DNA from 2 places in the Streptomyces afghaniensis genome. Region 1 is predicted to be linked to the other one. Evidence: riboswitches for the same ligand, from Rfam matches in the RefSeq annotation. Region 1 holds a riboswitch; the other holds the start of a gene.
The links. A riboswitch is a leader RNA that binds a small molecule or an ion and turns the genes downstream of it on or off. The one in region 1 is predicted to bind ZMP and ZTP.
Positions count from the first base shown of each region.

Region 2: it holds a riboswitch for ZMP and ZTP, as region 1 does, so the genes downstream of both, ACH4G3_RS18625 (bifunctional 5,10-methylenetetrahydrofolate dehydrogenase/5,10-methenyltetrahydrofolate cyclohydrolase) here and ACH4G3_RS24780 (glycine hydroxymethyltransferase) in region 1, are expected to answer to the same signal.

Region 1 is NZ_JBIRGJ010000006.1:503,798-513,976, forward strand. Features, by position in the region: gene pabB (aminodeoxychorismate synthase component I) at 1-1,662, opposite strand, end outside; gene ACH4G3_RS24760 (antibiotic biosynthesis monooxygenase) at 1,693-2,307, opposite strand; gene ACH4G3_RS24765 (DMT family transporter) at 2,396-3,238, opposite strand; gene ACH4G3_RS24770 (hypothetical protein) at 3,380-3,739, shown strand; gene ACH4G3_RS24775 (glutathionylspermidine synthase family protein) at 3,756-4,937, shown strand; ZMP/ZTP riboswitch at 5,059-5,144, shown strand; gene ACH4G3_RS24780 (glycine hydroxymethyltransferase) at 5,144-6,625, shown strand; gene trpS (tryptophan--tRNA ligase) at 6,726-7,739, shown strand; gene ACH4G3_RS24790 (2'-5' RNA ligase family protein) at 7,881-8,459, shown strand; gene ACH4G3_RS24795 (decaprenylphospho-beta-D-erythro-pentofuranosid-2-ulose 2-reductase) at 8,472-9,227, opposite strand; gene ACH4G3_RS24800 (decaprenylphosphoryl-beta-D-ribose oxidase) at 9,247-10,179, opposite strand, start outside.
Region 2 is NZ_JBIRGJ010000004.1:894,176-904,354, forward strand. Features, by position in the region: gene ACH4G3_RS18615 (MFS transporter) at 1-304, opposite strand, end outside; gene ACH4G3_RS18620 (Lrp/AsnC family transcriptional regulator) at 431-1,426, shown strand; ZMP/ZTP riboswitch at 2,311-2,397, shown strand; gene ACH4G3_RS18625 (bifunctional 5,10-methylenetetrahydrofolate dehydrogenase/5,10-methenyltetrahydrofolate cyclohydrolase) at 2,419-3,285, shown strand; gene ACH4G3_RS18630 (SRPBCC family protein) at 3,733-4,200, shown strand; partial or broken gene ACH4G3_RS18635 (IS256 family transposase) at 4,284-4,445, opposite strand; gene ACH4G3_RS18640 (BAR domain-containing protein) at 4,797-5,363, shown strand; gene ACH4G3_RS18645 (IS5 family transposase) at 5,281-6,111, opposite strand; gene ACH4G3_RS18650 (response regulator transcription factor) at 6,479-7,171, shown strand; gene ACH4G3_RS18655 (HAMP domain-containing sensor histidine kinase) at 7,168-8,619, shown strand; gene ACH4G3_RS18660 (MMPL family transporter) at 8,825-10,179, opposite strand, start outside.

The sequences.
Region 1 (10,179 bases):
CAACTGCCGCTTGAGATAGTCGAAGACACTGGCCGCGACCTTTCTCACCGGCCGCCCCGCCCGCTCGATCTCACAGCGCCCGCTTTCGACGTCGTACCGCACGAACTCGGCGAGCGGCCCGCTGCCGTCCCCGAAGAACGAGAACCGCGACCGCCCCGGCTCCACGAGCGAACTGTCGAGCCAGAACGCCCGCGGGGCCCCCGCGTACATCCGCCCGAAGGCCGCCTCGACATCCACGGCCCCGACGATCCGCCGACTGTGCAGCCGGTACCCGACACGGTGGGGGCGCCGGGGGCGGGGGATGGTGGCGCTGGGCGGCGCCACGGAGCCGGAGGGGCCGGAGTCCCCGACCGCCCCGTCCTCGCCCCGCCCCGCGCCCGGGTCACCCTCGCGCTCCACCCCGCCGACCGAGCCGGCCCCAGCCCCTGCGGACGAACCGGCCACGACGACCCGACCAGGCCCACCAACCGGACCGGCTCCGGAGGCGACCACGCTCCCGGCGGACGGCACCGCCCCGTCGGCCGTCCCGGCGGCGTCGGCCGACCTGGCCTTGTCAGCCGTCCCGGCCGGGTCAGCGGTCCCGGTCGCGAAGGACGGGCTGGCTTCGGTGGAGGGGCGGGTTCCGGGGGCGGGCTCGGTCGTCCCGGTGGGCGTTACCGCCCCGTCGGCCGTCCCGGCCGGGTCAGCGGTCCCGGTCGCGTCGGACGGGCTGGTTCCGGAAGCGGGCACGGTCCCGGTGGACGGCACCGTCCCGCCAGTCGTCCCTGCCCCGTCAGTCGTCCCTGCCCCGTCGGACGGGCCAGACCCGGTGGATGGACCGGCCCCGGAGGGCGACGCGGCCCCTCCGGGCAGGACGCTCCCGCTCGACCACCCGGCCGGCGCCATCCCGCCCAGCCGCCCACCCCCGGCGGCCGGTGCAACTGCCCCGGTCACCGGGATCACCGCTGCCTGGAGCGCGGCCGCAGGCCAGCGGCGCGGCGCCCATGGCCGAGCGATCCCGGCCTCGCACTCCGGTACCACCACGCGGCGTCCGGCCGCCTCCGGTGACGGCACGGCCGTGTTCTTCGTCCGGAGCTTGCCGGCCCGCTCCGCGGTCAGGTTGCGGAAGTTCACGAGCATGCGATGGCCGTACTCCGTGAGGACGGACTCCGGGTGGAACTGCACGCCCCACAGTGGCCGGGTGCGGTGCCGCAGTCCCATCAGGACGCCGTCCTCCGCCCAGGCCGTGGCCTCCAGCATCTCCGGCAGCGGCTCGCGCACGGACAGCGAGTGGTAGCGGACGGCGGTGAAGTTCTGCGGCAGGCCATGGAACAGGTCGCGTTCGTCGTGCCGGATCGTGGAGAGATGCCCGTGCCGCGGCTCCGGCGCGGGCCCCACCACCCCCCGCTCCCCGAGCGCGATCCCCTGATGGCCGAGACACACACCGAGCACCGGAACCGGGGAGGTCGCGACCAGCCTCGCCGCGATGCCGAAGTCACGCGCGTCCGCCGGGTGCCCAGGGCCCGGGGACACCACCAGGTTGTCGAAATCCCGGAGATCCGGAACCCCGTCGACGGCGGCGTCGTTGCGGACGACCACCGGCTCCTCGCCGTTGACCTCGGCGATCAGCTGGAACAGGTTGTACGTGTACGAGTCGTAATTGTCGATGAGCAGGGTCTTCACCCGCCCACCTCCCTCTGTTCGTTCGCGGGCCTACGTGGCCCGGCGTTTGTGCCGACCGCGGAGCGCCTGGAGCGACGGGTACAGCCATTTCCTGAAGAAACGCTGGAGCCGCGGCATGAGAATCCAGGTGACAAGGGCCGTCACGCACAGACATAACAACAACGTGCGGATCAGTGCATTGAGGTCACCGAGATAGGGAAGCACCGTCAGATTGAACAGGAGCACCGGGGGAAAAACCGCGCTCATATTCACGAACCACAGTTTCCATTTCGACGGCGGAGCCGGCGGCGCCGGTGTCAGAGTCTGCGCCTCGAACCAGGCCCGGGCCCCCCGCACCCGCCTGCGCGCCGCCTCCTGGGCAAGTCCGTCCAGCCGGGCGTCCCACTGTGCCCGGGAAGGCGATTTCTCCCAGGCCAGGGCCGAACCCTCGCTGGCGAAGCGATAGACGACATGCCACTCCGCCCCTCCGTCGACAAGTACCCCACCCCCCAGAAACCCCGGTTGCCGCGCGGTCGCGCCCAGCATGGCCCACCCCCAGGAGTGGAAGTCGGCCGCACGGCCCGGCGTCACGCGATAGGCCACGGTGACCGTGACGGGATTACTGGTCACGCCGTCCCATACGGAAAGCGGTTCACCCGCGTTCAAGATTCAACAAACAATTTTCCGATCGTCCGGAAAGTGAAGCTTTTGGGCAGGTGGGAAACACCTCGGAGCGCGGGGGCGTGAGCCTCGATCACCTGGGCGTGACCGCGCTCTCCTCCTGCTCGACCGGCGCCTCCCCGAACCGCGACAGCGCCAGCGCCCCGGCCACCGCCACCGCGAAACCGAACACCGCCAGCCAGCCCAGCCCGGGCCGCGTGCGGTCCCCGAGCCACACCACTCCGATCAGTGCCGGCGCGACGGTCTCCCCGAGCACCAGCCCGGCGGTCGCCGTCGTCACCGACCCGCGCTGGAGGGCGGAGGTCAGCAACAGGAACGCGGCCCCGCCGCCGAGCAGCAGCGCGTACACCGCGGGGTTCGTGAGGAGCGCACCGGGCGTCAGCCCGTCGATGAGCCGCACCGCGACCTCCACCACCCCGAACCCGAGCCCGGCACCCAGCCCGAGCGCCAGCGCCCGCCCCCGCTCGGGCAGCCGCCCGCCCACCGCCCCGAGCAGCAGCACCCCGCCCGCCGCCGCGAGCATCGCCCACTTCAGCCAGACCGGCCCGCCCTCGTCGCCCTCCGCGCCGGAGGCCAGCCCCAGCAGCGCGAGCCCGGCGCACACGACCCCCACCGCCGCCCACTCCACGCGGCTCAGCCGCGCCTTGAGCAGCCGCGCCGCCACCACGGCCGTCACCGCGAGGCTCGCGGCCAGCGCCGCCCCCACGGCGTAGATCGGCACGGACCGCAGCGCGACGATCTGGAGCAGGAAACCGAGCCCGTCCATCCCGAGCCCGGCCAGATACCGCCACTGCCGCAGCGCCCGCCACAACAGCGCCACGTCCCCGCCCGGGCCGCTCGCCACCGCCCGCGCGGCCATCGCCTGCAGCACCGTCGCCGTGCCGAAGCAGACCGCCGCACCAAGGGCGCACACCATTCCAAAGATCACAAAACGACAGTAGGGGAGAGGGCGTGAGCCGGGGGGTCGTGCGGGCCCGTTCACACCGGTCTCTAGGCTGACTGCTCGGCAGTACATGACAGGGACACGCAGTACACGGGGACACGGGGAGACACGCACATGGCTGAAACACGGCGACGACTGCGCTCGAGCACGGTGGTGCTGGGCGGCATGGGTGTCCTCGCGGCGGCCCTGTCCGCGTGCGGCTCCGACCCGGACCGCCGCTGCGTGGACCGGGACAGCTACGACTACATCAACGGCTACAAGATCGTCGCCGACAAGAACTGCAAGTCGGGCTCCTCGTCCTCCTCGTACGGCAAGGGTCGCAAGAAGACCGGCAGGACCGGCACCACGAACGCCGACTGGTACTACGACGCCGACGTCAGCGGCCGCTACGCCGACAACGGCACCTTCAGCCGCAGCGAGGCCGTCGACCGGGGCGGCTTCGGCTGCTCGGGCTCCGGCAGCGGCGGCGGCTGACCGGGGTCGTACGCACATGGAACGCCGCACCATCACCCCCCGCCCCGACTGGCAGCAGACCGTCGAGGAACAGGGCCTGATCTACCCCCTCACCCGCTACCCCGACGACTCCCTGCGCCCCTACTGGGATGAAAGCGCCTACTACGCCTTCACCCTCCCGGAGATCGAGGCCCTGGAAGAGGTCGTCGAGGAACTCCACCGCATGTGCCTGGCGGCGGCCGAACACATCGTCACGGAGGACCGTTTCGCGGACCTGGGCATCACCGACCCCCGCGTGGCCCGGACGGTCGCCGAGTCCTGGCACCGCCGTGCCGAACTCCCCTCCGTCTACGGCCGTTTCGACCTCCGCTACGACGGCACCGGCCCGGCCAGGCTCCTGGAGTACAACGCCGACACCCCCACCTCACTGGTGGAGGCCGCGTCCGCCCAGTGGTTCTGGATGGAGGACCGCTTCCCCGGCGCCGACCAGTGGAACTCCCTCCACGAACGCCTGATCGACGCCTGGCGGAAACAGGCCGCCCTCCTGCCGCCGGGCAGCCCCCTGTACTTCGCGTACTCCTCCGCCGACGAACTCGGCGAGGACCTGATGACGGTCGCCTACCTCAAGGAAACCGCCGAGCAGGCAGGCCTGGACACCGACTGGATCTCCATGGAGGAGATCGGCTGGGACCGCCTCTCCGGCCGCTTCGTCGACAACCGCCTCCGCTTCATCCGCAGCATCTTCAAGCTCTACCCCTGGGAGTGGCTCACCACCGACCGCTTCGCGGACCACGTCCTGGACACCCTCGACAACGGCGGCGGCACGGGCACGACCCTCTGGATCGAGCCGGCCTGGAAAATGCTCCTCAGCAACAAGGCGCTCCTGGCCATCCTCTGGGAGCTGTACCCCGGCCACCCCAACCTCCTCCCGGCCTACCTGGACGGCCCCCGGGACCTGCCCGCCAAGGGCTGGGTCGCCAAGCCCCTCCTGGGCCGAGAGGGAGCCGGCGTCACGATCCACGAGCCCGGCTCACCACCCGCCCTCCGCGACGAACCCTGCTGCTACCAGCAGCTGGCCCCCCTGCCCGACTTCGACGGCAACCGCGTGGTCCTGGGCGCCTGGGTGGTGGAGAACGAGTCGGCGGGCCTGGGCATCCGCGAGTCGTCGGGCCTGATCACCGACGAGTACGCCCGCTTCCTGCCCCACGTGATCTTGTAAACGGAGCTCAGGGGGAACGTACCCAGGGGCGCGGGGAACTGCGCGACAAGCCACGACGCGCCCGCACTCGGCAACGCTCACCAACCCGGCAGACGCTCCCCGGGCCCGCCCGGTAGGCTGATCCCCGGGCCGTGACTGGCGCGCTGGGATGGATCAACCATCGGGGAGCGGCCCGAGCAGAGAGAGCCGTGCGCCTGGGCCGTACCGTGAACGCTGAACGCAACGTCCGGAGGTCCCACATGCCAGCCGAGCCCCTCTCCACCGCTTCCACCGCCTACCGCGCCGCCCTCGACGTCATCCGCGCCGTCGAGCCGCGCGTAGCCGACGCCATCGGCCAGGAGGTCGCCGACCAGCGCGAGATGCTCAAGCTGATCGCCTCGGAGAACTACGCCTCCCCGGCCACGCTGCTGGCGATGGGCAACTGGTTCAGCGACAAGTACGCCGAGGGCACCATCGGCCGCCGCTTCTACGCCGGCTGCCGCAACGTCGACACCGTCGAGTCCCTCGCCGCCGAGCACGCCAAGGAGCTCTTCGGCGCCCGCCACGCCTACGTCCAGCCGCACTCCGGCATCGACGCCAACCTCGTCGCCTTCTGGTCGGTCCTCGCCCAGCGCGTCGAGGTCCCCGCCCTGGAGAAGGCCGGCGCCCGCCAGGTCAACGACCTCTCCGAGGCCGACTGGGCGGAGCTGCGCCGCGCCTTCGGCAACCAGCGCATGCTCGGCATGTCCCTGGACGCCGGCGGCCACCTCACCCACGGCTTCCGCCCGAACATCTCCGGCAAGATGTTCGACCAGCGCTCCTACGGCACGGACCCGGCCACCGGCCTCATCGACTACGAGGCCCTGCGCACCTCGGCCCGCGAGTTCAAGCCGCTGATCATCGTCGCGGGCTACTCGGCCTACCCCCGCCTGGTGAACTTCCGGATCATGCGCGAGATCGCCGACGAGGTCGGCGCGACGCTCATGGTCGACATGGCGCACTTCGCCGGCCTGGTCGCGGGCAAGGTCCTCACCGGCGACTTCGACCCGGTCCCGCACGCCCAGATCGTGACGACGACCACCCACAAGTCGCTGCGCGGCCCGCGCGGCGGCATGGTCCTGTGCGACGACTCCCTGAAGGACCAGGTCGACCGGGGCTGCCCGATGGTCCTCGGCGGCCCGCTCCCGCACGTCATGGCCGCCAAGGCCGTCGCCCTCGCGGAGGCCCGCCAGGAGTCCTTCCGCGACTACGCCCAGCGCATCGTCGACAACTCCCGGGCCCTGGCCGAAGGCCTGATGCGCCGCGGCGCGACCCTCGTGACGGGCGGCACGGACAACCACCTGAACCTGATCGACGTCGCCTCCTCCTACGGCCTCACCGGCCGCCAGGCCGAGGCCGCGCTGCTGGAGTCGGGCATCGTCACCAACCGCAACGCGATCCCCGCCGACCCGAACGGCGCCTGGTACACCTCCGGCATCCGCATCGGCACCCCGGCCCTGACCACCCGCGGCCTGGGTACGGCGGAGATGGACGAGGTCGCCGGCCTGATCGACCGCGTCCTCACCACCACGGAGCCGGGCACGACCAAGTCGGGCGCCCCCTCCAAGGCGGCCCACGTCCTCGACGCGAAGATCGCCGACGAGATCTCCCGCAGGGCGACCGACCTGGTCGCCGGCTTCCCCCTGTACCCGGAGATCGACCTCGGCTGAAGCGCCCCGTAAGGGGCGCGGGGGACTGCGCGACCAGCCACAAGGGTCCGCAGTTCCCCACCGCCGAAACCACCCGCGGCCCTCTGAGACAATAAGCAACATGGCCTCTGACCGACCCCGCGTGCTCTCCGGAATCCAGCCCACCGCCGGCTCGTTCCACCTCGGCAACTACCTCGGCGCCGTCCGCCAGTGGGTGGCCCTGCAGGAGACCCACGACGCGTTCTACATGGTCGTCGACCTGCACGCGATCACCATCCCGCAGGACCCGAAGGACCTGCGTGCGAACACGCGCCTGGCCGCCGCCCAGCTGCTCGCCGCGGGGCTGGACCCGGACCGCTGCACGCTCTTCGTCCAGAGCCACGTCCCCGAGCACGCCCAGCTCGCCTGGGTGATGAACTGCCTCACCGGCTTCGGCGAGGCCGGCCGGATGACCCAGTTCAAGGACAAGGCCGCCAAGCAGGGCGCCGAGCGCGCCTCCGTGGGCCTGTTCACGTACCCCATCCTGCAGGTCGCGGACATCCTGCTCTACCAGGCGCACGAGGTCCCGGTCGGCGAGGACCAGCGCCAGCACGTCGAGCTCACCCGCGACCTCGCCGAGCGCTTCAACGGCCGTTTCGGCCAGACGTTCACCGTCCCGAAGCCGTACATCCTCCGGGAGACGGCGAAGATCTACGACCTTCAGGACCCGTCGATCAAGATGAGCAAGTCGGCGTCCACGCCGAAGGGCCTCATCAACCTCCTCGACGAGCCGAAGGCCACCGCGAAGAAGGTCAAGAGCGCGGTCACGGACACGGACACGGTGATCCGCTACGACGCCGAGAACAAGCCGGGCATCAGCAACCTCCTCACGATCTACTCGACCCTCACCGGCGAGACCATCGGTGAGCTGGAGGAGAAGTACACCGGCAAGATGTACGGCGCGCTCAAGACCGACCTCGCCGAGATCATGGTCGACTTCGTCACGCCGTTCCGGGAGCGCACCCAGCAGTACCTGGACGACCCGGAGACGCTCGACTCGATCCTCGCCAAGGGCGCCGAGAAGGCCCGCGCCGTCGCCGCGGAGACCCTCGCCCAGGCGTACGACAAGGTCGGCTTCCTGCCCGCCAAGCACTGAACCCGCTCCCGCGCACAGCCGTACCACCGAACAGCGCTGTACATCACTTCGGTTGCGCCTGCCCGTAACCGGGTCGTGGCCGTACAGTCGATAACCGGGTGGTCGTATCAGCGACCCGCAAACTTAACGACAGGAGACGACGTGGGGACCGTAACGATCGGTGTCTCGATCGCGGTCCCGGAGCCTCACGGCAGCCGGCTTCAGCAGCTGCGCGCGGGCTTCGGCGACGCCGCGGCTCACGGCATTCCCACGCACGTCACCCTGCTGCCGCCGACGGAGATCGACGACTCCGCTCTGCCGGCCGTCGAGGCGCATCTGACCGAGGTCGCCGCGGCCGGCCGGCCCTTCCCGATGCGGCTGTCGGGGACCGGGACCTTCCGGCCCCTGTCCCCGGTCGTCTTCGTCCGGGTCGTCGCGGGAGCGGAGGACTGCACGCGGCTCCAGGAGCAGGTCCGCGACCCCGCCGGGCCGGTCGTACGGGAACTGCAGTTCCCGTACCACCCCCACGTCACGGTGGCGCACGGCATCGAGGAGGCGGCGATGGACCGCGCCTTCGAGGAACTCGCCGACTACGAGGCCGAGTGGCCGTGCACCGGCTTCGCCCTCTACGAACAGGGCGCCGACGGCGTCTGGCGCAAGCTGCGCGAGTTCCCCTTCGGCGGTTCGATCGTTCCGCCCCAGGCCGGGCACGTGGAGCGCGGCTCGGTCCCGACCTGGTGATCCGCCCGTAGATCAGATCGGCAGCCGCCGGAACAACCCACGCGGCATGTGCCGCAGCGCCGCCATCACCACGCGCAGCGCCCCCGGCACCCACACCGTCTCCGAGCGGCGCCGCAGCCCCAGCTCGACGGCCGTCGCCACCGCCTCGGGCGTGGTCGCCAGCGGCGCCTCGGGCAGCCCGGCGGTCATCCGCGTCCGCACGAATCCGGGGCGTACGACCATGACGTGCACGCCCGTGCCGTGCAGCGCGTCGCCCAGGCCCTGCGCGAAGGCGTCGAGTCCGGCCTTGCTGGAGCCGTAGATGAAGTTCGCGCGGCGGGCCCGCTCGCCCGCGACGGAGGACATCACGACCAGCGAGCCGTGCCCCTGGGACTGGAGTGAGCGGGCGCACACCAGGCCCGCCGAGACCGCGCCGGTGTAGTTGGTCTGCGCGACCCGTACCGCCGCCTCCGGGTCCCGCTCGTCGCGTGCCTGGTCGCCGAGGAGGCCGAAGGCGAGCAGCACCATGTCGATGTCGCCCTCGGCGAAGACCTTGCCGAGCACGGCCTCGTGGGAGGCCGGGTCGAGCGCGTCGAAGGCGACGGTGTGCACGTCGGCCCCGAGCCCGCGCAACCGCCCGGCGGCCTCCTCCAGGGCGGGCGACGGGCGGCCGGCCAGCCAGACCGTGCGGGTGCGGCGGGCGATCAGCCGGCGGGCGGTGGCCAGCGCGATCTCCGACGTACCGCCGAGGACCAGCAGGGACTGGGGGAGACCGAAGGCGTCCTTCATGACAGCTCCTAGGGATCGCTCAGAGATGGAGGCGGCGGGCCAGGTCGGACACGAACACCCCGTGCGGGTCCAGCTCGGCGCGCAGGGCGCGGAAGTCGTCCAGCCGCGGGTACATGGCAGCGAGCAGTTCCGGGCGCAGCCGGGCGTCCTTGGCGAGGTAGACGCGGCCGCCGGCGGCGGCGACCTCCTCGTCGAGTTCGTCGAGGAACGCGCCGAGGCCGGGCAGGCCCGCCGGGATGTCCAGCGCCAGCGTCCAGCCGGGCACCGGGAAGGACAGCCAGCCCGGGTCGGACTCCCCGAAGCGCTTGAGGACGGCCAGGAAGGACGGGCAGCGGCGCTCGGAGATACGGCGCACGATGCGGCGCAGGGCGTCCTCCTGGCCGTGGCCGACGACGAACTGGTACTGCACGAAACCGCCCCGGCCGTAGACGCGGTTCCAGTGCGGCACGCCGTCCAGGGGGTGGAAGAAGGCGGAGATGCGCTGGAGTTGGCCGGACCGCGCGCGGGGGGCCTTGTGGTACCAGAGCTCGTTGAAGAGGCCCACGGTCGTGCGGCTGAGCAGGCCCTCGGGGAGGAGGGACGGGGCGGCCGGGAAGCGGGAGGTGCGGAAGGACAGCGGGTCCCGGCGCAGGCGGGCGGGGAGCGTGTCCAGGGGCGCGTGGTCGCCGCGGGTGAGGACCGCGCGGCCGGTGGCGGCGCCCCGGGCCAGCAGGTCGATCCAGGCGACCGAGTAGCGGTAGCGGTGGTCGGTGTCCGCCAGCCGGGCCATCAGGTCGTCGAGGTCCTGCGCGCGTTCGGTGTCGACCGACATCAGCGAGGTCTCGACCGGCTGGAGCCGGATCGTCGCGGTGAGGATCACCCCGGTCAGTCCCATGCCGCCCGCGGTGGCGTCGAACAGGGGCGTGCCGGGGATCACCGTGCGGATCTCGCCGTCGGCGGTGAGCAGTTCGAG
Region 2 (10,179 bases), on a different contig from region 1:
CCCCGGTACAAAAGACGCGCTTGCGGCCGTGAATGTCGCCAAGGCGGGCGCCGGTGAGCAGGCCGAGGGCGAAGGCGAGGGTGTAGGAGGCGCTGAACCACGGGATGGTGGCGCCCGCTCCGCCGAGATCGGTGTGGATGACAGGCGCGGCGACCTGGACGATGGTGGCGTCGAGCAGGTTCATGGCCTCGGCGGCAAGGAGTGCGGCGAGCGCTGTCCAGCGCCACCGGTACGGCGCGGGCGCGTCGGCGAGGGTGCCCGGTGCGGCCGCCGCGGTGGCGGGTGTGCCGGTCGTGCCAGACATACGGTCTCCCTGGGGATACGAGTGGTGACGGACCGGTGACCACCGTGCCCACCCACCTGCATCAGCTTCCATTTCTTCGCAGTCGATGTGTGATTACTTCCATTCAGATCAGCTAATTTGCTGGATATGCTCGTACTGGATGATCTGGATAGAGGCCTGATCCATGCCCTGCAGGTGGAAGCGCGGGCGCCGTTCACGCTTATTGCCGAGATCCTCGGCTCCTCGACGCAAACCGTCGTCCGCCGCTACCGACGCCTGCACGCGCAGGCCGGGCTGCGGGTGGTGACGCTGCCGACACCGCGCAGCGCGGGCGCACACCAGTGGTTCGTGCGGCTGACGGCCGCGACGCGCAGCGCGCACGACATCGCGGTGGCGCTCGCGCGCCGACCGGACACCTCTTGGGTGCGGCTGACGTCCGGCGGCACGGAGATCGTGGCGATCATCCACACGGCACCCTCCGGTCCGGACGCGCACGCGCTGCTGTTACGCGACATCCCCCGCACTGCCGGAATCACCTCGGTCTCCGCCCACTACCTGCTGCACACCTACCTCGGCGGGCCGACCGCATGGCGGGGACGGGTGAACGTGCTGGACGAAGAGCAGGAGGCCCGGCTACGCGCTGAACGGGACACAAGCGGCGTCAGCGGACGAGCCGCGCACCCCGGGGACGAGCCGTACCTGCTGACCGACGCGGACCGGGTGTTGCTGGACGCATTGCGCGAGGACGCACGGGCCAGCTACGCGGAACTGGCGGCGGTGACCGGCACGACGGCGTCGACAGTGGCCCGCAGGCTCGCAGAACTGCGGGCACGCGGCGCACTCTTCTTCGACGTGGACGTGGACCCGGCGGTGGTGGGCATCACGGTGTCGGCGCTGTTGTGGATGCAGGTCGCGCCCGCGCACCTGGAGACGGTGGCCACCGCCCTGGCGGGCCACGAGGAACTGGCGCTGGTCGCGGCGACGACCGGGCCGACGAACCTGGTCGCGCATGCGCTGTGCCGGGACGCAGAGGCGCTCCACGCGTACCTCACGCAGCGCGTGGCATGGGAGGAAGTGGCACGCATTGAAACGGCCCCGGTACTGCGCACATACAAGGCAGCGGTGGCTCTGCGGACACCCTGACTCGCCCCGGTTCCGGCCGCTACGGCACATGCAAACCCCTCTGTCGTGGGGGCGCGCGCCGGTACTCCCGCACCATCAAAGTCGTACGGACCGCTGCACGGGCAGAGAAGACGTACCAGATGAGCAGACCTGGGGAACAGCCTGAGGGGTGGGGAATTCAATCAACGGGCGCCATCAGGGCGGCAGCGTCCCTGGTCACAGGCGAACGGTGAACCGGCCGTCGGGCAGTTTCCTAAGCCGGCCGCGGCAGGCCAGCCTGACCAGCTTCCCGTGCAGCGCCTCCGGTCTGGACTGCACGCCGATGTCCACCCCAGCATCTCGCCGACCTGCCGGGCCAAGACCGGTCCGGCGCCCTGCCGCACGGCGGCGAGAATGCGCCGGTAGTCCGACGGCAGAGCCCCCTCCTCCACGCCGGACGTGCGGTGCGGGATCAGCGTCACCGCCCGGCCGCCCACCTGCCCGGGCGTCGGCGCGGCCGAAGCACGCTCCCCGGCGAGTTGCTCACTCACCCGCTCAAGAACCCGTTCAGCTACCGCGAGTTCGTCGCGCTCGGCGCCGGACAGAACCTAGTGGACCGACGTTGTGGCCAACTGTGCTGCTGGCGTTGCCCCTTGAGCGAGGGGCGACCCGGACTTCGACGCTATGGACTGGGAGCTTGAAGGAGTTGGAGGTCCAGCCATGCTGGAGGAGAGGATCGAGGGCGGCCACCGGCTCGGGGCCTGGGGTGGGTGGATCACAAGCCGGAGTGCGACGTGCTGGCCCTCGCGGAGGACATCGTCGGTGGTCATGTCGTCGGTGGTCATGCGGACGATCCGGCTGACGGGCTGACTAGGTGTTTTTGAACTTCCGTTCATGATCAGTGGAAGTGCTATCCCCTAGAGTGGTACCTGGGCCGTGACTGGCGCTGAGGTGGAGCACCACCGGGGAGCGGTCTGACGAATCGGTCGATGCCGTGCGCCTGGGCGAGTGGTCAGCAACGCCAGGAGGCGACCATGTCGCAGACAGAGACAGCCCGGCTTATGGACGGCGTCAGCCTTGCCCGACGCATCGTTGAGGAGGCATCAGGCAGGGCGGCAGAGCTAGCTCGACGCGTTGGCGTGACGCCTTGCCTGGCAACGGTGCTGGTGGGTGAAGATCCGGCTTCGGTGACGTACGTCCGGATGAAGCGGGCCCGTTGCGCGAAGGCGGGTATCGAGTCCCGGCTTGTCAGCATGCCGGCCACCACTACGACCGCTGAGCTGGTAGAGACCCTTCAGTCCCTTTCTCAGGACGCTGGAGTGCACGGCATCTTGCTTCAGCACCCCTGCGGCCCTCACATCGATGAGCGGGCGGCGTTCGAGGCCATCGCGCCGGAGAAGGACGTCGACGGGGTCACGATGAGCTCCTTCGGGGCGATGAGCTTCGGGCTGCCTGGCTTCGCATCCTGCACCCCGGGCGGGATCATGCGGCTCTTGGACGAGTATGACGTCGATCTTGCAGGTCAGCATGCCGTTGTCGTGGGTCGAAGCGCGATCCTCGGCAAGCCCGTCGGAATGCTCTTGCTCGCCCGGGACGCCACTGTCACCTATTGCCATTCCCGCACGACCGATCTGGCCGCGACTGTGCGGGAAGCGGACGTTGTTGTGGCGGCCGTGGGACGGCCTCGGCTTATCCGCGGCGAAGACGTCAAGCCGGGGGCCGTCGTGATCGACGCCGGATACAACCCGGGCAACGTCGGCGATGTCGACTTCGACACCGCACGCACTCGTGCCCGCTTGATCACGCCAGTCCCCGGTGGGGTCGGCCCCATGACCATCGCAGTCCTGCTGGCGCAGACGGTTGATGCGGCATCCGCCCAGCACGGGTTGGCCAGCCGGTGAGCGGGGACACCCCTGGCCTTGGCGTCGACGACCATCCCCGAGGAACCGATCACCCCCGCCTCCCGCCACCGCCCGAGACGCCCGTCACCTGGCCGCCGCCGGCCACGGCGCGCTGACCGCCGAAACCGAGTGCGGTGCCCTCCGCTACCTAGGTCGACTGCTCCGGCGAGGGAAGTCTCGCGCCACCGCTTCCTCCGCAGCCGCAGCCGCAGCCGCAGCCGGTGCGGTCGGCTCGGAGAAGTCGGTCCACGGCTGTGTGGCCTGCAGCTGCAGGAGCAGCCCAAAGCCCACACGTTGGGTTTCACGAATGCGCGAGGAATAGTCAAGACCTGTGGATCGGCGTGCCATGCGACTTGTTGGTCGCGTCCTGATTCCTGGCTGGTTTCTTCGGCGGGTCGTTCGATGAGTATGGACTCAGCGGAATGTCTTTGGTCCTAGGATCGGGCCATGAGCAGGACCGACCGCGCCAGCCGGGTGATCGCGGCGTCACCGGCGACTGTCTACGACGCCCTCCTCGACCGGGAGTCGCTTGAGGCCTGGTTGCCGCCGGACGGCATGCGCGGGCGGGTCGAGCGGTGGGATCCCCGGCCTGGCGGCGGGTTCCGGATGGTTCTCACCTACCTCGACTCCTCCGACAGCCCCGGCAAGACCTCTGATGCGACGGATGTCGTCGACGTCGGGTTCGCCGACCTGGTGCCACCGGAGCGCGTGGTGCAGCGGGCGGTGTTCGAGGCCGACGACCCATCGTACGCGGGCACCATGACGATGACCTGGCACCTCGCCGCCGCCGGTGACGGGACCGAGGTGACCGTCACCGCCACGGACGTGCCACCCGGCATCGACCAAGCGGACCACGAAGCTGGGATCGCCTCCTCGCTGGCCAACCTGGCGTCGTACGTCGAAGCGGCCGGCTGACTCAAGACGGCTGCGCCCGGGCCCGGCCATGATGCCCTCTCCCGCGGAGTAATTGTCAAGATCAGTGGCTCGGTTGTGGTTGTTCAAGCGGCATGAGTCTCGGTGCGTTCGACGAGGTGGCCGCGTTCGAAGCGGGCTCCGGCCCGGACGAGTGCGACGAGGTGGGGTGCGTTCACGGCTCGCCAGCGCTGCTGGGCGGACTCGACGAGCTTGGAGACCATCGCGAGAGCGGCGGCCGCGCTGCCCGCTCGGGGCTCGGCGCGTGCGTGGTCGTCTCCGGCCAAGTGGCGCGGGGTGACCAAGTACGCCGGGTCAGGCAAGTCAAGGCAGGAGGGTTCGCTGGTGGTGCGTATCAGAGGCGCCTCCGTGGGCTCGGGGGTGGTGCCCAGCAGGGCGTTGGCGTGCTGTCCGTGCACCAGCCCTTCAGGGGGTCTTTCCTGTCTGCCCCCGGCGAACTGTCCTTTGACAGCAAAGTTAGTGCGTTGTGGCAAAGGGAGTCCCTGTTCGATGAGCAGCGGCTTCTTCGTGTGCGGGGCGTGATCGCGGCGGAGTAGGGGCAGGCAGCGGACGGCTTGTTGTGGATCGAGGAGGGTGCGATGCCGTCGGTGCTGGGGTTGATGGAACAGCGTGAGGCGCGGGCGAGGCAGCATCTGGCGTCCAGGACAGAGGTCCTGGAGCAGGCTCAGGCGGAGGTGGATGCCGCGCGGGAGCGGGTCGAGCGTGCCCGGGTGGGGCGTGAGGAACTGGTGTCGGTGCTGGCGGAGGAGAGCCCGGTTGATACGCCGGCTTCCGTGCCGTCTGGTCGTGAGGCGGCTGCTGCCGGGGGATCGATCGGTTTGGGCGCGGGGCATGGCGAGAGGCCGCCGGTGTGGCGGTCGGGCATGGGTGAGGAGGTGCTCAGCGACCTGTACCGGGAGGTGTTCGCCGCGGTGGTGGCTGCTTCGGGGCCGGTGAACGGGGTGGAGCTGACGCGGGCGGTGGGCCGGGAGGCGGAGATCAAGAACGAGGTGGAGAAGATCCGGCACCGTGCCTATGTGCTGGAGAAGCGGGGCTGGCTGGTGCGGGCGGAGGACGGACGGTTCATGCCCGCGCCTTCAGCAGTCGGCCGGGGCGCTTGTCCGGCCAGTGCGGAGCGTCCCCGGCCAGGCGCCTCGACAGCCTGATCACGGCGGCCCACCACACCATCTGCTGGTGGTGATCGGGGCGGCGTTCGTGGTCGCGGTTGAGGCGGCGTGAGCGGGAGAGCCAGCTCAGCGTGCGCTCCACCACCCACCTGCGGGCCAGGACGACAAATCCGCGCCGCCCGTCCAAGCGGCGTACGACCTCGACGCGCACGCCGTGGCGGGCGAACGCCTTCGCCAAGGCCGGACCCTGGTAGGCGCTGTCGACCCATACCAGCTTCAGCAGCTGGCCCGGCTGGTCCATGTACGTCTCCAGCAGCGCGGGGGCGGCCTTGGAGTCGTGCACGTCGGCCGTGGTCACGGTGACCTCCAGGAGCAGGCCCTCGGTATCGGTCAGGACGTGGAGCTTGCGTCCGTCACGTGACTTGCCGCCGTCGTAACCACGGCTGTCCTCGCCCACGGTCTCGGAGGCATCCACCGACTGACTGTCGATGACTCCCGCACTGGGCTCGGCGCCTCGGCCCGTGCGTTCCCTCGCCGTGCGGCGCAGGCGTTGGTGCAGTTCACGCACGTAGTCGCAGGTCCGCCAGCGGCGGAAGAAGTCGTAGACCGCCCACCAGTACGGGAAGTCGACCGGCAGGGCCATCCACTTCACACCGTTGTCGACGAGGTAGCGCACAGCGTCGAGCATCTCTCGATGGCAATACGCCTCCGGACGCCCGCCCCGCTTGAGCAGCCACGCCGTCACGGGCATCGCGAAGCGGACCTCGGCCCACTCCGCATCCGTCATGTCACGCGGATAGCACCGCGCCCGCCGTCCCGGAGCGATCGAACCGAACCGGTGCACGTAGCAGTCACACCCAGGAGTGACCGCAGTGGACGCGGGCACGGCAGAGATGGTCAACTCGTCAGACAACGGGTCTCCTTGCTCGTGACCGGCCTCAACAACCACGTCATTACCAAGGGGCCCGTTTCTTCATGCCTACGAGCACACCGGCATCTCTGTCCGAATGATCACCCGCACCGCAGGCTTCGAACGAGATCCCCTGTGCCACTACGCCCTGAGAGCGCGGTCCCCAGCGACGCTCTAATCCTGGCCTCAGGTTGATCGGGGACAATGAGCGGCAAAAACATCGACTGGAAGGGGGCGAGCCGGCGTGCGGATCATGATCGCGGATGATGAAGCGGCCATCCGTGAGTCGCTGGAGCGGGTGCTCCAGGTCGAGGGTTACGACACCAGCACCGTCGCCAACGGTTTCGCCGTGCTCGACGGGGTCGTTGGGGCCGACGGCGACACGCTGGATCTGCTGATCCTCGACGTGATGATGCCTCGCCTCGGCGGGTTGGAGACCTGCCGGCGGTTGCGGGCCGCGGGTCGGGATCTGCCGGTGCTGATGCTGACCGCTCGTGACCAGGTCTCCGACCGGGTCACGGGGCTGGACGCGGGCGCCGACGACTACCTGCCCAAGCCGTTCGCCACCGAGGAGTTGCTGGCCCGGGTGCGGGCCCTGCTGCGCCGGCGCACGCCGACCGACGGGGAGTCGCAGATCCTGTCGTTCGCCGACGTCCGGCTCGATCCCGACAGGTTCGAGGCGTGGCGGGGCGGGCGGCCGCTGCGCCTGACCCGGACCGAGTTCTCCCTCCTAAAGGTCCTCATGAGCAACGCGACCCGGGTCTTGACCCGCGACGCGCTGTTCGAGGCGATCTGGGGCTTCGACATGAGCGCCACCGCCAACAACCTCCAGGTATACGTGAGCTACCTGCGCCGCAAGATGGAGGCCGAGGGTGAGCCGCGATTGATCTACACGCTGCGCGGCCTGGGATACACGTTGCGGGAGAGTCCTCCGTGAGCAGGCCCGCCAGCCGGGAACCGCGCCGGCTGACCCGATGGTGGCGCCGGCGGTCCCTGCGGAGCAGGCTGACGGTGATCGCGGCGACGGCCATCGCGGTCAGCGTGTTCGTGGCCTTCCAGGTGGCCAGCCAACTACTGGGCTGGGAGCTGCAGGACAGCGCCAAGAATCAGCTGCGCGCCGACTCCCGCGTCCTGGCGACGAACGCGCAGCGCGCCGGTCTGGCGCAGGTCCAGCTACCGCCGTATCCCGGATCCGGTCGGCTGGTGCGGGTCATCCTGCCCGACGGCTCGACCCGGACGCCGGCCGGCCAACCCGCGCTGCCCCCCGTCAGCGAGCACGCCGGGCGCGTGGCGCAGGGCGCGTCGGCCGACCTGATGGAGTCGGACGACAGCGACGAGGACGGCTACCTCATCTACACGCTGCGGGCGGGCGAGGGCGCGGTCCAGGTGGTCCAGGTCGCCGACGACAGCCCGATCAACCAGTTCGGGTTCGGCATGCTGCTGATCGGGCTGTTCTGCGTGGTGGGCGGCGCCCTTGTCGGGCGGACCGTCGCGCGGACCGGGCTGGCACCGATCGACCGGCTGACCGCCGCCGCGGTACGTGTCGCGCACACCCGGGATCTCGACGCCGGCATCCCGGATGAGGGCGGTGGGGAGATCCGGCGGCTGATCCAGTCGATCAACGACATGCTCGCCGCGCTCCGGGACTCCCGGCGGGCACAGCGGCTGCTCGCCGAGGACGCCGCCCACGAGCTCAAGACCCCGCTCACCAGCCTGCGCCTCAACGTCGAGTTGCTGATCCGGCTCGATCGGCGCGGCACCCTGGACAGCGCACTGCCGGCGGAGAGCCGGACCCGGCTGCTGACCGATCTCGGCGCCCAGGTGGCCGAGTTGAGCACCCTTGTCGCCGAGCTGACCGACCTGGCGCGCGGTGACGTCAGCGACGAGAACACCGAGCTGCTCGACCTCGCCGACGTGGTGGCGGCCGCCGCGACCCGGGCACGTTCCCGCACGCCCGACGTCGAGGTCGCGCTCGACGTGACCTCCGTGTGGGTGAGCGGGCGTCCCGCTGCGCTCGAGCGGGCGGTGCTCAACCTCATCGACAACGCTGGCAAGTGGTCCCCCGCGGACCAGCCGGTCCAGGTCCGGCTCCGTGCCGAGGACGCGTGGGTGGTGCTCGAGGTCGACGACGCCGGGCCGGGCATCGACGCCGCCGACGTACCGCGGGTGTTCGACCGGTTCTACCGTGCCGACAGCGCCCGGGCGTTGCCGGGATCCGGTCTGGGGCTGTCGATCGTGCAGCGGGTCGTCGACGCCCACGGCGGCCGGGCCAGCGTCGCCCGCTCCGCACGCGGTGGTGCGCTGCTTCGCATCGACCTTCCGGCCGCGGCCCCGCCCGCCCCGCCCGCGCGGCTCACCACCGGGGAGGACATCGCGGCGTGTTGACCCGCCCCGGCGGCGCGGCGCGGGGCAAGGGACGGCGGCCCTCGGGCATGGCCCCGCGCGGCTCACCGTCAAGGCAGGACACCGCGGTGCGCGACCCCAGCCCCGGCCGCACGGCGTAGGACCAAAGGGCGGCGGCCGTCGAGCCCCATCAAAGATCCGGGACGGGCCTGGGTCCCCGTCCCGGATCTCGTCCGTGCCGCCGCGCTCACCGCTGCAGCGCGGGCTCCTCCTCGTCGGCGAGCGGCTGTTGACCGTCCGGCAGCTTTGCCGCTGGACGGGACAGCCGGCTCGGCCACCACATCCGGCGGCCGATCAGCAAGGTGAGGGCGGGCACCAGGACCGACCGCACCAGCAGGGCGTCGAGCAGCACGCCGAAGGCCACCAGGAACCCGACCTCGACCAGCATCACCAGCGGAAGTGTGACGAGGACCCCGAACGTGGCCGCCAGGACCAGGCCTGCCGAAGTGATGACGCCACCGGTGGCCGAGAGGGCTTTGAGCATGCCCTCTCTGGTGCCGAGACGCACGGTCTCCTCCCGGGCCCGGCTGGTCAGGAAGATGTTGTAGTCGACGCCGAGCGCCACCAGGAACAGGAATGCCAGCAGCGGCACCGAATAGTCGATGCCCTTGAACCCGAGGATCGTGTCGAAGACGAACACGCTGCCGCCGAAGGCTGCGGCGAATGAGACGATGACGGTGGACATCAGGACCAGCGGGGCCAGGATCGCGCGCAGCAGCAGTCCGAGGACGATCAGGACGACGGCGAGCACCAGCGGGATCACCAGCTTCTCGTCGCGCTTGGTGGTCACCTCGGTGTCGAGGTTCTCCGCACTCGGCCCGCCGACGATCGCCTCCGCCCCGCTCACCGCGTGCACGGCGGTGCGCACCCGCTTGATCGTGTCGTACTCCGCGGCGGTGTCCGGCGCGTCCTTCGGGAACACGGAGATGTTGGCCCAGCCACCGCTGGTCTGCTCCGGGATGGCCAGGGCCACACCGCGAGTGTCCTTGACGACGTCGAGCACCCGCTCCTGGTGCGCCGGCCGCGTGAATATCTCCATCGGCTGGCCGCCGAGCTCCGGGAAGTGCTGGCGGAGAACGGTGAAGCCGGTGACCGACTCCGGCGCGGACAGGAACTGGTCCTGCTCCCGCAGGGCGCCGGTGTTGCCCGCCAGCCCGAGGGCGAGCACGCCGAGGACTCCGAGCGAGCCGAGCGTCGCCAACCACCGGCGGCGGCTGATTGCGGTGCCGAGCCGTCCCCACAGCCCCGGCTTCTCCACCCCGGCCGTGCTGAACCGCGGGATGGCCGGCCAGAAGATCCGCCTGCCGAGCACCACGAGCACCGCCGGGAACAGCGTCAGCATGGCCACCAGCGCGCACAGGATGCCGGCCGCACCGATCGGACCCAACCCGCTGGTGCTGTTCAGGTCCGCGACGAGCAGGCAGAGCAGGCCGGCGACCACGGTGGCCGCGGACGCGACGATGGCCGGCGCCGCGCCGCGTAGCGCTTGAACCATCGCGACCCGGACGTTCTCATGGTGGTGCAGTGCCTCCCGGTATCGAG